DNA from 4 places in the Exiguobacterium sp. Leaf187 genome. Region 2 is predicted to be linked to each of the others. Evidence: riboswitches for the same ligand, from Rfam matches in the RefSeq annotation. Region 2 holds a riboswitch; each other region holds the start of a gene.
What was found. Region 2 has a riboswitch for thiamine pyrophosphate ahead of tenA (thiaminase II). Riboswitches for the same ligand answer to the same signal wherever they lie in the genome.
Positions count from the first base shown of each region.

Region 1: it holds a riboswitch for thiamine pyrophosphate, as region 2 does, so the genes downstream of both, ASF99_RS07185 (ECF transporter S component) here and tenA (thiaminase II) in region 2, are expected to answer to the same signal.
Region 3: it holds a riboswitch for thiamine pyrophosphate, as region 2 does, so the genes downstream of both, ASF99_RS04925 (thiamine phosphate synthase) here and tenA (thiaminase II) in region 2, are expected to answer to the same signal.
Region 4: it holds a riboswitch for thiamine pyrophosphate, as region 2 does, so the genes downstream of both, ASF99_RS00315 (3-oxoacyl-ACP reductase) here and tenA (thiaminase II) in region 2, are expected to answer to the same signal.

Region 1 is NZ_LMPR01000009.1:580,955-584,660, reverse strand. Features, by position in the region: gene ASF99_RS07190 (ABC transporter ATP-binding protein) at 1-855, opposite strand, end outside; gene ASF99_RS07185 (ECF transporter S component) at 852-1,424, opposite strand; TPP riboswitch at 1,525-1,624, opposite strand; gene ASF99_RS07180 (50S ribosomal protein L25/general stress protein Ctc) at 1,720-2,397, opposite strand; gene ASF99_RS07175 (GNAT family N-acetyltransferase) at 2,690-3,706, opposite strand, start outside.
Region 2 is NZ_LMPR01000008.1:40,141-43,846, forward strand. Features, by position in the region: gene ASF99_RS02570 (glycoside hydrolase family 3 protein) at 1-215, shown strand, start outside; gene ASF99_RS02575 (hypothetical protein) at 246-542, opposite strand; gene tenA (thiaminase II) at 594-1,289, opposite strand; TPP riboswitch at 1,364-1,470, opposite strand; gene ASF99_RS02585 (DUF1002 domain-containing protein) at 1,664-2,545, shown strand; gene abc-f (ribosomal protection-like ABC-F family protein) at 2,822-3,706, shown strand, end outside.
Region 3 is NZ_LMPR01000009.1:197,252-200,957, forward strand. Features, by position in the region: gene ASF99_RS04910 (MFS transporter) at 1-484, opposite strand, end outside; gene ASF99_RS04915 (OsmC family protein) at 675-1,100, shown strand; gene nagZ (beta-N-acetylhexosaminidase) at 1,097-2,317, shown strand; TPP riboswitch at 2,374-2,476, shown strand; gene ASF99_RS04925 (thiamine phosphate synthase) at 2,559-3,152, shown strand; gene ASF99_RS04930 (FAD-dependent oxidoreductase) at 3,149-3,706, shown strand, end outside.
Region 4 is NZ_LMPR01000002.1:59,040-62,745, reverse strand. Features, by position in the region: gene ASF99_RS00320 (LLM class flavin-dependent oxidoreductase) at 1-642, opposite strand, end outside; gene ASF99_RS00315 (3-oxoacyl-ACP reductase) at 698-1,450, opposite strand; TPP riboswitch at 1,586-1,686, opposite strand; gene ASF99_RS00310 (hypothetical protein) at 1,804-2,886, opposite strand; gene ASF99_RS00305 (hypothetical protein) at 2,906-3,706, opposite strand, start outside.

The sequences.
Region 1 (3,706 bases), on a different contig from region 2:
CAGGGAAAATGTCGCATCGGTCAGCGGATAAGGTGCTTTCGTCGATAATGCAGCGACGTGTAACAAGGCAGTGCCTGCTGTAGCGACTGAGGGAAGCACGTGAAGTCGCGCCGCTTGTGGTCCATCTATAGGTAACGTCTCTAACGTATACGGATACAAAGAGGGAACAGCGATTCCTTTCGCTTGAAGCTCCGTATACGCCTGCGGGAACAAATCCTGCGGATGTGCCGTTGCAGTCACCGATCCGTCCTCAAGTAAGACGATTTTGTCGATGTAAGGTAAACAGACATCGAGTTGGTGTTCGATCAAGACGATCGTTAAATCATGTTCTTTCTGAATCCGAAAGATCAACGCCATCAGCTCGTGTTGCCCGATCGGGTCAATCTGAGCCGTTGGTTCATCGAGTAATAAGATCGTCGGCTCGAGCGCCAGGACCGCGGCGAGCGCGAGGCGCTGTTTCATCCCCCCGGATAGACTCGCGATTGGTGTCGAGAAGGGGAGAGGGAGACCAACAAGTGTGAGTAAGCGTTCAATTCGTTCCTCCATCTCTTCGCGTGGAATCGACCGGTTTTCTAAACTAAAAGCGATTTCGCGTCCAATCGTTTCCATGCAGAACTGTTCTTCTGGGTTTTGGAATAGCACTCCGACCGAACCGGACCGGGTAACGGTACCAGTCTGTTCGACTTCAATCGTCTCCGGTGTCAGTCCGGCTAGGGCATGAAGCAGTGTCGTCTTGCCACTCCCACTGCGTCCAAGCAAAAGGGTCGTTCCTTGTTCGATCGTCAGCGATACATGATCGAGCACCGATTTCATCTGACCCGGATAGCGGATGCTGAGATCGTCGACAGTAATCATGCGACTTCCCGTTTCGCACGTCCTGCCGCAAACCCGTTCAAGACACCGGTCGCAACAAGGCGACGGACAAGAATCGCTGCAAGCAAGCCGCCGAGTAATGCACCACTAATCAATTGTAAACCTGTTGTCGCAAGCAACGTCGTCGTCGTGTAGTAACCGAATCCGTTCGCGATCAGACTATAGACGATGCTACCAATCGCGGCTCCAACACCCGATAACATCAATGTCCAGGTGTCATAACGGCGATAACGCGTCATCGCAAAGACGAGTTCCGCGCCAAGTCCTTGACAGACCCCGATGAGAAGAGCCGATAAACCAAAGTGACTACCCGTGAACAGCTCGACGGCTGCCGCGACGATTTCCGCGATGAGGGCGGCACCTGGTCTTTGAATGATTGCTGCGACGAGCGGGCTCGCGATGATCCAGATCCCAAACATCCAGTTGGCACCGACAGGTCCGAAGATCGCAGACATCGGTAACCAGAGTGTTGACCAACCAAGATAGATGACCCCGCAAGCGACGGCGAGCATCATCATGACCATGATTTCTTTCATTTTCCAGTTTTGCATTAGGTACGTCCTCCTTAGAATGGGGGAGACGCCAAAAAAGACCGCCCTCCGTAAAAAAGAGAGCGGTCCTCAGAAAAACTGCGCGCAGCAGGAGTCATTGGATGTGATCGCTCCACTTTCCTACGCTAGTATGAACTAGATCAGGTTCGAAGGGTCCGAAGTGAATCGTCTCAGCCAAATGGGCTCCCCTAGTGGATATGGTAATAGATGATACGCTGTTCACTTTAGGCAATCTTCTGTCTATTGTCAAGACACAAAAAAACGATACGCCACGAAGGGCGTATCGATAAACGACTTATTTGTTATCTTCATTCTCTTCTTTTGCTTCTTCTGAAGACTCTTCCGTAGCTTCCGCTTCGTTGTCTTCACCAGCTTCCGCTTGCGCTTCAGCTTCTGCTTCTTCGATTTCCTCAAGATCCTGCTCGAGTGTAGATTCGACGACAGCTGCGACTTGAATGTCGCCTTCTGTGACGATACGGAAATCTTTTTGTTCCGGAAGATCAGCTACAGAAATCGAATCGCCGATTTCGAGGTTCGTGACGTCGACTTCGACGTTCTCTGGTAATTTATCTGGTGTTGCTGCGACTGTTACTTTAAAGAGTGTCTGTGACAGGAATCCGCCGACTTTAGCGCCAGCTGCTTCACCGACGAGTACGACGTCTGCTTCGACTTCTGTCTCTTCATCCATTTTAACGGCGATGAATTCAACGTGATCGACAGTTGGTGTGAAGACATCCATATCACGACGGTTGATCAAGACGTTAATATTTTTACCGTCGAGTTTCAGTGAAATCAAGACGTTCTCACCGTTTTCTCGAACGATTTTAAGCAATTCTTTTTCTTCAAATGCGATTGGTGTACTTTCCACTTTGTAACCATACACGACACCAAGAGCTTTTCCTTCATGACGTAATTGTTTACGGAGTGAGCGTGGACGTACCTCGCGTTTTTCGGCTGTTAATTTAACTGACATGTTCATTTCCCCCTTGAATTTGGTATAGCCCTCAAAAGGTAATGAATGTAGGAGCAGGACAAGTCCTGAACAATATGAAACATGCTAAGACAATCGGTTTCAGACTCGCTTTGAATCTGACGCTTTCGTGACTTTGCATTTCTCTCCCAGGTCATTACGCTGATATTGAGAAACATGTGTGAGTAAGTCACCGGTTTGATGCGGTGCTAGTGAGTTTATACCCCTATGTTTTAAATCCTTAAACCTTTATTTTTTATTTTTTAAAGTCGAAAGACCTCCAAACCGCTTGAAATCAAGGGTTAAGAGGTCTTTCATTTTGTTCATTTTTTATGGTGATGCGTTGGTTTTCACGGACTAATACACGGATGAGACGTTCGATGTGCCGCATCGTCGTCTGTCCCATCGTTGAGATTTGGAGCCATTGATTGCGGACGAGATAGTCGCTTTCATATTGAACATGATAGCCCTGGATCCGGAGAGCGTCTCCTAAAGCCGTTGCCGACGGATGGACGATCGTCAGAATTCCCGGCGCTTGTGCTTCTTGAGTCGCAAGCAGGTTGAAACCAGTCGCCCGAACGGCCTGTTCGAGATAAGTCATCTTGATGGCGGCTTGATCGAGATCAAGGGCATCGAGCGCTGCCTGACAAGCCAGCAACAGATTTGAGGAACCGGAAAAAGCAACCCCTTCCGCATAGAGTCCGAGATCCAGATAACGTGGAATCCGGGAGGAAGGCAATACGCTGGACGTATGCCCGATGAACGCAAGACCCGGTAACCCCCCAATAGCCTTGCCGGAGACGGTCGTGACGAATCTGCAGCCAGCGTATGAGAAACGTCCGGTCCCGACGGCGCTGATCGCATCGACGATGAGTGCGGTTCGTTGATCTAATAGCGCTTTTACCGCATCGAGATCGTAGAGAACGCCCGTAGACGTCTCACAATGCGTCAACCAAATCCAGTCGTACTCCGTTTGATGCAGTTGGCTTGCGAGTTGTTCTAAGTCGATCGGGTGACCGGACGGAAGCAGGTGGATATCAAATGACTTTCCTGCTCGTGCCGCGTGATCGATTAAGCGTTGACCGAACTCGCCACCGTTTAGGATCAATCCATGTCCACTGAGTTGTTGTGCGACGATATCGTTCGCGAGCGTACCACTACCAACAGCCATCGAGACATGTGGCAAATCCAGCAACTGACACATTCGGTCCCGTAAATCTTGATCGAGCTGACGCATCGAGGCCGTCCGATGCGGACGCGGTGCTTGTTGCGCCGCTTGGCGGACTGTTGGTGCAACCTCGACTGGACCGGC
Region 2 (3,706 bases):
TCTATGGCTTCAAAGGTGATCCAAACGGTCCAGACTCCGAAGCAGGCAATCTAAAATCAGCGGGACCGAACCTGCCTGCAGGTATCCGAGCAATCTTCGGAACGTTCAAACCGCAAGGCACTTTACCGGTTGATGTGCCGGTCTTTAAGAACGGTGTCTTTACCGATCAACTGCATCTCGAATTCGGTGACGGCTTTAAAAACTGGAAAAAATGATGACGTGATACACCAAAAGACCGAAGCTCCTTAAAGGATGCCTCGGTCTTTTAATGATTGATACGGATATTCAGCTTCTTCTTTCGCACGATGGTAGACGCGGTATAACCAATAAGTCAGCAGTGCATAGACGACGATGACAAGAACAGCAGAAATATAGCTTCCCATGCTATACGCTACCTTAAAGTTTCGAGTCGATGCGGATATACCGGATAACACGATCAACGTTGGGATGATAAGTCCTACAAATCTTACTTTGACTTTACCAAGCATTCGTTGCATAGCATATGCCGCGAGGATCACAAGTGCGATCACGATGATTTCCATTCCAATCCCTACTCTCACTAAATGGTATTCCTAATTCTACCATCTAGTGATTCAAGAAGATACCGCTCGTGCTGGAATCGTTTCGTAAACTGACGCAAATGTCTCTTCCGTCCACCCCATGTGCCAGAAGAGTAACTCATAGTAACAACTCGTCACGAAATGACGTTTCATCCGCTCGCGTTCCGTCGGGCTCGCTTGCTCCGCCAGCGCATCAAGCCGTGCAATCTGTTCAAAGACGACCTTTTCAAACCATTCCGAGCTATACGTGTCGATCCATTGCTGATAGATTTTTTCTTCCGGTGTACACGTTAGTAATTGTTGCCCGACTTCATAATACAACCAGTAACATGGCAAGATGGCAGCAATCGTCTCACCGAGCGTTCCTTCACTCGCATGATGCATGTGCGAGACATACGCATATGCTGTCGGTGCCGGTTCAAATGCTTCAAGATCTGCTTCCGTAATACCGAGCGGCTCAAAAAATGATTGATGTAAGCTCAACTCTGCCTCGTAAGTCGAAGTAGCATGCTCGGCAAGTGTCGCAATCGTCGCGAAGTCGTCTGCTTTTGACGCTGCCTTCGCTTGAATCTTCGCAAAGTGTTTTAAGTAATAGGCATCCTGCATGACGTAATGCCGAAATTTCGAGAGCGGTAACGTCCCCTCCCCGATTCCTTGTACGAATGGGTGCGTAAAACTACTATCCCAATACGCTTGTGCCGCTTGTTTGATTTCTTGTGTGAATGTCATGATCTCATCCTCCTCGTTTAGTTATGAAACGAAAAAACACCACCCCGAAACACACGGGCATGGCGCAAGAAGAACAAGACTTGACGCCACTTCCCTCCGTAAGTACGAACTTAATCAGGTTCAAAGGGTCCGAACGTCTTCGTTCGTCTCAGTCGGTCTACCGACTCCCCTAGTGGTCATTATTCGATTCAAATTCACTATAGCATGCTGAAAACGGAAGTCAAGTTGTCTCCTTTTCGCTATACTATGGAGTGTCAGAAGACGGATATCGTCTCCATCTGCAGACCGATTCCGAACTTCTTTCGTTCTCGTACACTAACTTTAGTACCTGATACTATAATTCATTCTGTTACTTACAATTGGAGGATTTCATTATGCATACACCAACAAAAATCATGGCATCAGCCGTTATCGCTTCTGCTTTATTACTCCCAACAGCCGCATCCGCCGAACAAGTCGTCGATAAGACGATCGTCACACTCGGGGAGTCGCTCGGCGCAAAAGATAAAGCATGGGTGCTTTCACGTCTCAATGCACCGGAAGGGATCACACCGATCATCGCCACTTCTGCTGACGAGGAAAAATATCTCGGGAAAAACATCCCACAGTCGCAAAAAGGCGGCAACATGTATTCGTCGGCTAAAATCGAACTGACGGAAAAAGGAGATGGACTCTCCGTCTCGACGGAAAACATCACATGGGTGACGAAGGATATGTATCTCAACGCTCTCGTCACAGCGGGTGTCAAAGATGCCGACATCACGATTACTTCCCCTTACAAGGTGACCGGGACATCGGCACTGACAGGAATAATGAAGGCGTACGATCAAACTTCCGCTGAAACCGGGATAAAGTTAAGTGACGAACGCAAGGATCTAGCACAGCAAGAATTATCAGTCACATCAGACGTTGGAAAAACGGTCGGAACGGATAAGGTGGCTGACTTGATGAATGAGATCAAGGCTGAGATCGCCAATCAAAAACCGGAAACCAAAGTCGAAATCGAAAATCTGATCGTCCAAGTCATTCAAAACAACAATATCCAGTTGTCTGACGCACAAATGGACCGGCTGACGAATCTGTTCAATCAAATGGAGCAAGCGAACATCAACTGGGGACAAATCGAGAGTGGATTGAAAAATGCGGGACAAGACATCCACGCGTTCGCAACTTCAGAAGAAACGAAAGGATTTTTCGCTAAATTATTTGATGGACTCAGTGACTTCTTCAGTTCAATCGCGGGTGTGTTCAAATAATTCAGACTTCCGTAACTGACAAAAAAATAGTAAACTAGATGTATCTGAAACGAAAGGTGGTGTGAAAAGATGGACTTTGCCGCGTGCAAACACTGGTTGATGGAACAATTGTATCTGTTGCGCGCGATTTTTCATGGAATGGCGTTCTAAGGCACCCGTCTGCCCTTTTTTAGAACTTCATGATTGAAAAATACAGCAAAGCGCATCTTTCACACGTGATGGAGAGTGCTATTTGCGCTCTCCTTTTTTTGATGCGCGCGAAAGGATCGACTTACTATGATGATTTGCGACATTCAACACCTAACCAAACAATTCGGAGGCGAGACAATTTTAACGGATGTTTCCCTCTTCTTAAACGAACACGACCGTGTCGGTCTAATTGGACGAAACGGGAGTGGCAAGACGACATTACTCCGCTTGCTTGCTCGCCTTGAGCAACCGGACGGTGGTGTCATCTATCAAAAGAGCGGTTTGACGATCGGCTATTTGGAACAACTTCCTGTTTATAGTGAGACGATGACCGGACTCGACGTCCTTTGGACAGCGTTTGAAGACATCCTCGCGATCCGTTCTCGGATGCAACAGTTGGAGCAAATGATGGCGACAGCACCAGAGAATCTTGATGCGTTACTCGCACGATATGCGGAAGCGACGAATGCGTTCGAACAAAAGGATGGCTATCTACTCGACTCGAAAATCGAGCGCATGGTGAACGGGTTACACCTTCGTCCGTTACTCACTCGTCCTTTCCACCAGTTGAGTGGTGGTGAACAGACGAAGATTTGTCTCGGTCGCATGTTACTCATGGAGCCAAATCTGCTCATTCTTGACGAACCGACGAACCATCTTGATTTAGCTGCCGTGGAATGGCTGGAGCAGTTCTTACGGGACTACACAGGAACCATCCTGCTCGTCTCTCACGACCGGGTCTTCTTAGACGCCGTCGTCACCTCGATCGTTGAACTCGAGGACGGTGAACTGACAACCTATATAGGGAACTACAGCGCGTTCGTCGTCGAACGTGAACGTCGCTTGATGGAACAGTTCCACGCCTACCAAGAGCAACAGAAAAAAATAAAGAAAATGAAGGAAGCGATTCGTCGACTCCGGCAATGGGCAAACGAAGCGTCTCCACCGAGTGAGAAATTATTCCGTAAAGCA
Region 3 (3,706 bases), on a different contig from region 2:
GACCAATAAAGGTTCCGATTGGGACACCGAGAACGTTCGCAAGTGTAAAACCACCGAAAATGAACGAGACGGCGACACCGCGTTTTGCGACAGGTACACCGTCACTGGCGACGACCATCGCGAGTGAAATCAAGACGCCGGTCAGGATCGCTGTCAGAATGCGGGTTGCGAGCAACACTTCGTAACTTGGAGCAAAACTACTGGCAAGGTTCAGCAAGACCCAGGCGAGTAAGAGACGTAGGATCAGACGACGCCGTTCCAGGTGACCGGTCAGCGACATGACGATCGGTGTACCGATTGCAAAGGAGATGGCAAAGGCTGAAACGAGCGTACCTGCTGTTGCGATCGTGATATCAAGGGCTGAGGAGATTTCAGCGAGGATCCCGACGATGACGAATTCGCTTGTTCCGAGAACGAACGTCAGGAGCGACAACGTGGCGATCAAGAGCCAATCGCGTCGACTTAAACGAGTAGTAGGTGACATGGATGATTCCTCAATTCTAGCGCTTGCGCGCGAAACTATGAGTAACAGGATAGCATGAAACGATTTCGTCGGGTATCGCAAAGCGAGATTTCGGGAAAAGAACCATTATTCGAAATAGCGTGTGAATTTCCAGGCTTGCTGTTTTTTGCGTATACTACAGAAGAAGACTACTTATAAAGGAGTGGAAACGATGCAAGCAACAGTGACATGGAACAAACAGATGGGGTTTAGTGGACAGACGGAATCAGGGCATCATCTGGCGATGGACGCAGCACCCGAAAACGGTGGTGAAAACCAAGCGCCACGACCAACTGAACTGCTACTACATGCCGTTGCCGGCTGTACTGGAATTGATATCGTCTCGATTTTAGAGAAGATGCGCTTGACGATCACCCATTTCGAAATGGATATCGAAGGAGAACGGGCAGAGGACCATCCGCGGCGTTTTACGTCGATCTCGATTCATTACCGGCTTGAAGGTGATCTCCCGGAAGATAAGGTCCGTCGCGCCATCTCGTTATCAAAGGATAAATATTGTTCGGTCTCGCAATCCTTGAACGCTGAGATTTCCGTCTATTATTCGATCAATGGTGTGCGGAGCGAGGATCCTTTGTGAAGAAAGTTGTACTGATCGGTTGTCTGTTGCTTGCAGGGTGTGCACAGGAGACGACGGAACCAACGAAACCATCACAACCGGAAACGAAGCAACCGACAGAAGAAAAGAAACCGAAGCCTGAGCCGACGAAAGAAGAACGACAACAAGCAAAACTAAAGCAGCAACTTAAAGCGATGTCGACGTCAGAAAAGATCGATCAACTGCTCTACATCGGAGTCGCCGGCACAGAACTTTCAGCAGCTGACCGGAAATTGTTACAGACGCATGCGATTGGCGGGGTCTTACTGCTCGGCGGAAACATTACGTCGGAAGAGCAACTCTTGACGTTCACGCGTGCGATTCAAGAGACGAACCAAAAACCGTATGCGTTCGTCGGGATTGATGAAGAAGGCGGACGGGTCAGCCGGGTACCGGATCAACGATTACGGTTACCGACGAGTCAACGGATAGCGCAAGGAGCAGATGAAGTGAAAATGGAAGACGTCGGACGTACGCTCGGACATTTGTCACAATTTTATGGTTTCAACATGGACTTCGCGCCGGTCCTTGACGTCAACAGTAATCCGAACAATCCGATCATCGGCGACCGTGCGTTAAGTGCTGATCCGAATACTGTCGCGACGCTTGGTACGGCCCTGATGCACGGGATGCAGGAGACGGGAACGATTCCGGTCGTCAAACATTTTCCCGGTCACGGCAATACGAGTGTCGATTCCCATGTCGGGCTACCGAAAGTGACGGCATCAAAGGAAGAATTGAAGCGGACGGAACTGTTACCGTTTAAAGAAGCGATCCAAGAGGGCGCCGAGATGGTAATGGTCGCCCATATTCTCTATCCCGCGTACGACGATACGAATCCGTCCTCGCTCTCAAAGCCGATCTTGACTGACCTCTTGCGTCAGCAACTCGGATTCAACGGTGTCATCATCACGGATGATCTCGTCATGGGAGCGATCACGAAACAATATGGTCTCGCAGAAGCGGCACGTCAGTCGCTCGTCAATGGAGCTGATATGGCGATGTTTTCAGAGGCAGGTGCTTACGCAAAAGTTCATGCTGAAGTGATGCAAGCCGTCAAAGACCAAACGCTGACGCCGGAGATGCTCGATGCTAAAGTAATGCGCATCCTGAAGCTAAAGCAGACGTATGCCGACAGCCAAGAGCAACAGCGACCGACGAAATCGGAGCTGATTCAGCAAGTGGAAGCGCTCAACTAGGACTAGCGAAGCAAAGCGACTCATGCTAGACTAATGGGGCAAGCCAATTAAACACGAAAAGACACTAGGGGAGTCTCCCAGCAGACTGAGACGGAAGTATCCGGACCCTTTGAACCTGATCTAGTTCGTACTAGCGGAGGGAAGTGGCTCGAAACCCTAGATATCCTTAGCGCTTCAGCGCATTTTCGGACCACTCCCTTCAACATCGGGAGTGGTCCTTTTTCGTATGGAAAGGAAGAACATGATGCGTTTACATCTGATTTCGACGGGATCCATTCATCCGCTTGACGAAATAAAGACCTTTCAATCACTTCAACCCTATACGGATCAGCTGCATCTACGTGAACCGAACTTATCGGCGGCAGAATTACTTGATCTGATTGAAGCACTCCTTGGGCATGGTTATTCGCCTGAACAGTTAACGGTTCATGACCGGGTCGACGTCGCCCATGTCGCCGGCATCGGTGTGCAGCTGACGCGCCGTTCCTTGCGTGTCCGCGATGTGCGACGTCATTTTCCGAATCTCGTCATCGGGAAATCGGTCCATTCACTAGCAGAGGCACTGGCAGCAGAAGCGGAAGGAGCCGACCGACTGCTGTACGGTCATATTTATCCGACAGCGTCGAAGCCGGACGTGCCACCACGAGGGATCGACGCATTAAAGCAAGTCGTCACCTTCACGACGAAACCAGTCATTGCGATCGGTGGGATTACACCAGAATGCATGCCTGAAATCGCAGCGACCGGTGCAACCGGAATCGCCGTCTTATCGGGTATTCTCGGCCAATCGGATCCACTCGCCGCCGTCAAGCGTTATCAGGGGGTTCGCGTATGACGAATCACATCATCATCGGCGGTGGAGTCATCGGTTTGACGCTTGCTTACGGTCTCGCCTGTCAGAATGAATCCGTCGTCGTCTTAGAACGTGGAACATGCGGACAAGGGACAAGCCGAGCGGCTGCCGGGATGCTTGCGACCGACATCGAGCTGAGAGCGGAATTGCATGCACTTGCCGCACGTAGTCGTCGTCTGTATCCGCTGCTTGCACGTCGTCTCAAGCGAGAAACAGGTATCGATTGTGGGTACCGGGAACAACCGTTTTTGTTGAAACGTAAAGGACGCGAGCATCTGTTTCCAGCGGTCGGTCAAATCGATCCACGACGACTGACGACTGCATTGATGTATGCCTTACACGCACGTGGCATATCGATTGAAGAACAGGTGGAGGTCACACGCATCGAAGAGAACGATGACTTCATTAGGATCGAATCGAATGCGGGAACGTGGACCGGACGAACGGTGACGGTCGCTGCCGGACGGGGTTCGCAAGCCTTGCTCGATACAGCTGACATTTCGATCGCGACATATGGGGTCAAAGGGGAATGTCTC
Region 4 (3,706 bases), on a different contig from region 2:
TACTGGCTTCCCTTGAGGACTACACGGTGTAGACAAGGGACCTTTTACGCTATAGTAGGATTCGGCATGATGGATGGGTTGGATTCTTTCAGGCTCAATCAATCGGTTAGTTGATCGATCCGCGAGAAAAGCCGCATGATCCCATGATAAAAATAGCTTCTCCATCAATGTAGCGAATTCGTCCGCCTTTTTATACCGCTCTTCCCTCGGTGGAAGTGCATCCATTCCGTGGTTTAGTGCTTCCCAATCTGTCATCGAGGTCACTAAGTTCCAGCCTACCCTCCCCTTCGTTACGTGATCAAGGCTTAGAAGTTGCCTTGCTACTGTATACGGATTGGAGAACGTGCTCGATATCGTAGAGACTAATCCTATATGATCCGTCACTTGAGAAATAGCCGTTAGATTAATTAAAGGATCCAACCAAAAGGCAGGTAAATCTGTCGCATTGGTAGCCGGAAAGGATTGATTGTCCGCAAAAAATACCGCATCTAAACATCCGCCTTCCGCTATTTGAGCCAAACGCTGATAATAGCGACTCTCTCCGATTTCTTCAATTGCAGAATCAGGCATCAACCATGCGGCTTGGTGATGACCACATCCATATAACAAAACGCCGATATTTAACTGATTTCTGTTCGTCATCTTCTGTTCACGAATCCCTTCTCTTACAAGCTGAGAATTTTTTAAAACGCCCGCTTTAATTCATCGTTAACCCACCATCGACTGTTACGTTTTGACCGGTAATCCCAGATGCTACTTCTGATGCCAAAAAGGCAACCAGTTGAGCCACTTCTTCTGGGCTCGTCACTTTTTTCAACGGGGTCGATTGGGCAATTAAGTCAAATACTTCAGGGGTTGTCACAGCACTCGCATCTGTGACTTTCAATAACCCACCGGAGACGACATTCACGTTTATGCCATATTGACCTAACTCCGCGGCTAGGTTTCGAGTAAAGCCAATCAGACCTGCTTTTGCTGTTGTGTATTCATGATAAGGAACGACTGGGTTTTGATAGAGGTTTGTTCCAATGCTGATGATACTACCGCTATGTCGTTCTATAAATTGTGGCAGAACACTTTGAATGATGTGAAACGCTGCTTTAAGTGTTCCATCCAGTTGCTTTTGATAATCTTCCCACTCTAAATCGATAAACGATTTTTGCGCAACCGGATCAAATTTGAAGTCTACTAACGCATTATTCACGACAACATCGATTTGACCATAATGTGCTGTTGCGGATTGCATCATGCTCTCGACATCTTCCCGCTTCGTGACATCTGCATACAAGGCAATTGCATTCTCTACTCCCAGTTCGCTCACAAGTTGTTCTGCCGCATCCTTGCTTTTAAAGTAATTGATCACCACTTTAAATCCGTTGTGCACTAACACCCTTGCAATCGTCGCCCCAAGTCCTCGACTACTTCCTGTCACTAATACTGTTCTGCTCATTCTTGTCCACTCCCTCATCCATTTTTGCAACTTAAATAGCGAAGTTAGTAAACAAAAAACGCAACTCTCCAAAAGGAAAGTTGCGCACGTCTAAATAATCACATAGCAAAGAACGATATCATCGTCTCCGCTTGTTCATCAGAGTTTACACTTCCCTACGCTAGTACGACCTAGTTCAGGTTCAAAGGGTTTGAGTAGCTACTCATCTCAGTTTAATAACACCCCTAGTGATTCTATTTAAGTTATCTTCACTGTAGTGGTCTTGAAAACCCCTGTCAATGATTCTGACAGATAAATTCATTTCTAGTATTCTATGAAGCGAGTAAACGAGGTGAATCATGAGTCCATCACGATTACTCCGATACAGTGACATCCTGTACCAAACGATTCTTTTTAGCATTTTTATCTTTGATGATTCCTTGATACGAAATCGATTCATTTTTCGTATCGACTACCGTGACTTGGAAATCTGAATCATTGATATTAGCGATATGGTATAGCTTTCCCTGCGCAATCATCGTATAGGAGCCATTGAAGCGATAAGCATGCTGCCCTTCCACTTTATGTTGCTTGACTTGATTTGTTTTAAAGTCATAGGTGCTCCATTTAATACTTTTACTTTTTTCTGAGTCAGATGCTCCGTAAGCAATTAGTGATTGGCTGTTTTCAGCAGCATTAAAGTTCCCTTCCGCTGCATACGCATCAAGTGCTTTGATTCGTTTGATGCCTTTGCCGTTATCTAGATAATAAGCGCTATCTTTTTCTACCCCTTCCGCATCATATGCGATTTCACGATAGACAATTCCATAGTCGTTCACTGCTACATAATGACGTTCTTGATTAGTCTTAAGTTGCTCGGATTGAAGCGGCTCCACTTTTCCTTTTGCAAGGTTGAGTAATAACACCGTCGATTTTTCCTTTGTTCCATGATCATCCCGTTGGACGTATACGTTCATGCCGTCTTGATGAAAGACACGGATGTCAGCCATTTCACGATCCGGTACCGTTAAACGATGAGAAAGCGTCTTTTTAAACTGTTTCTGTGTACTTCTGTCATAAGAATGATAGTTCAACTGAGATGCCTTTACTTCAATTCCGTATGTTCGCGAGCCCATTTCACTAGTAAATACGTCTTCCTTAGAAAGAAATCGATAGAAATCAGCAGGGAAGTCTGCAGCATAGCTATTGAACAACCCTGTGATATAGTTCTGCGACTCACTATGAATTTGACCGTCCAATTGGATATTGTATCGAGTAGGCTTGATGTCTCCATTTTCAATCTCGATGTTTACTTTTTTAAGAGCATCTGCATTTTCTTTTCGTATACTCTCGACTTCATAATCCGATCCTTTAATGCTTGCAGCGTAACCAAAATAACTGAGTAAGGTGACGCCAGCAATGCTTCCTACGATGATCATTTCCTTATATCGTCTCATGACTTCCTCCTTCTAATGATTAAATAGATACTTTATGGTTCAGTAGTCGAACACATTTCCAACTTATATATATAAAATAGATGAGAATAAAGGAAAGATAGACGAATACCTGTTGATTCGGAATGAGCATGCTAGTCAAATCAAATAAGTAACGTAATGCAATGAATGGTACGATCAAGAGCGCTACATCCTTTGCGATCGTCAGCAAAGCTTTCCCTTTTTGATAGGACCGCTCCGTCAAGACGAACAAGAAGACCATCGTGATGACGAAGAGTGCGAGCGCTAGAATGACGAATGTATCGATCACATTGAAGGTATAGAGCATGTTCAACGCAGCTGACTCCCCGATGATTTTGGACGCTGCTTGTAAATGTTCCGGGAGTAACCATTCGTAGAGTCGACGACTTATAAGAATCGTGATCCACTGGATGCCCATGAAACCACATACAAATACCAATACTGTTGTCAGTTTGGATAAGAGGATTGTGATGCGTTTACCCGGTAGCATCAATAAACGGTAGATGTACTTGGACTCGCCATACCAATCGCGGTACCAAATTTGAAAGGCATATAGAATCGTGAACATGATACCGATGGCAATCATGTACTTGAAGTAGTTGGTCGCATCGCCAAACGTCAAAGGTCCATTCAGTTGATCAACAGCTTCCATTTCCGTAAGTCGCTCTTTTTTCATCAAATCCTCCAGCTTGGATTGATAATGAAGAACCTGATATACGACCGATGTGAGTTCAACAATCACTAACATCGTCAATATCGAAAGGTATAGTTTGAAGCTTCGCTTGATTTCCTCGTTTGATAG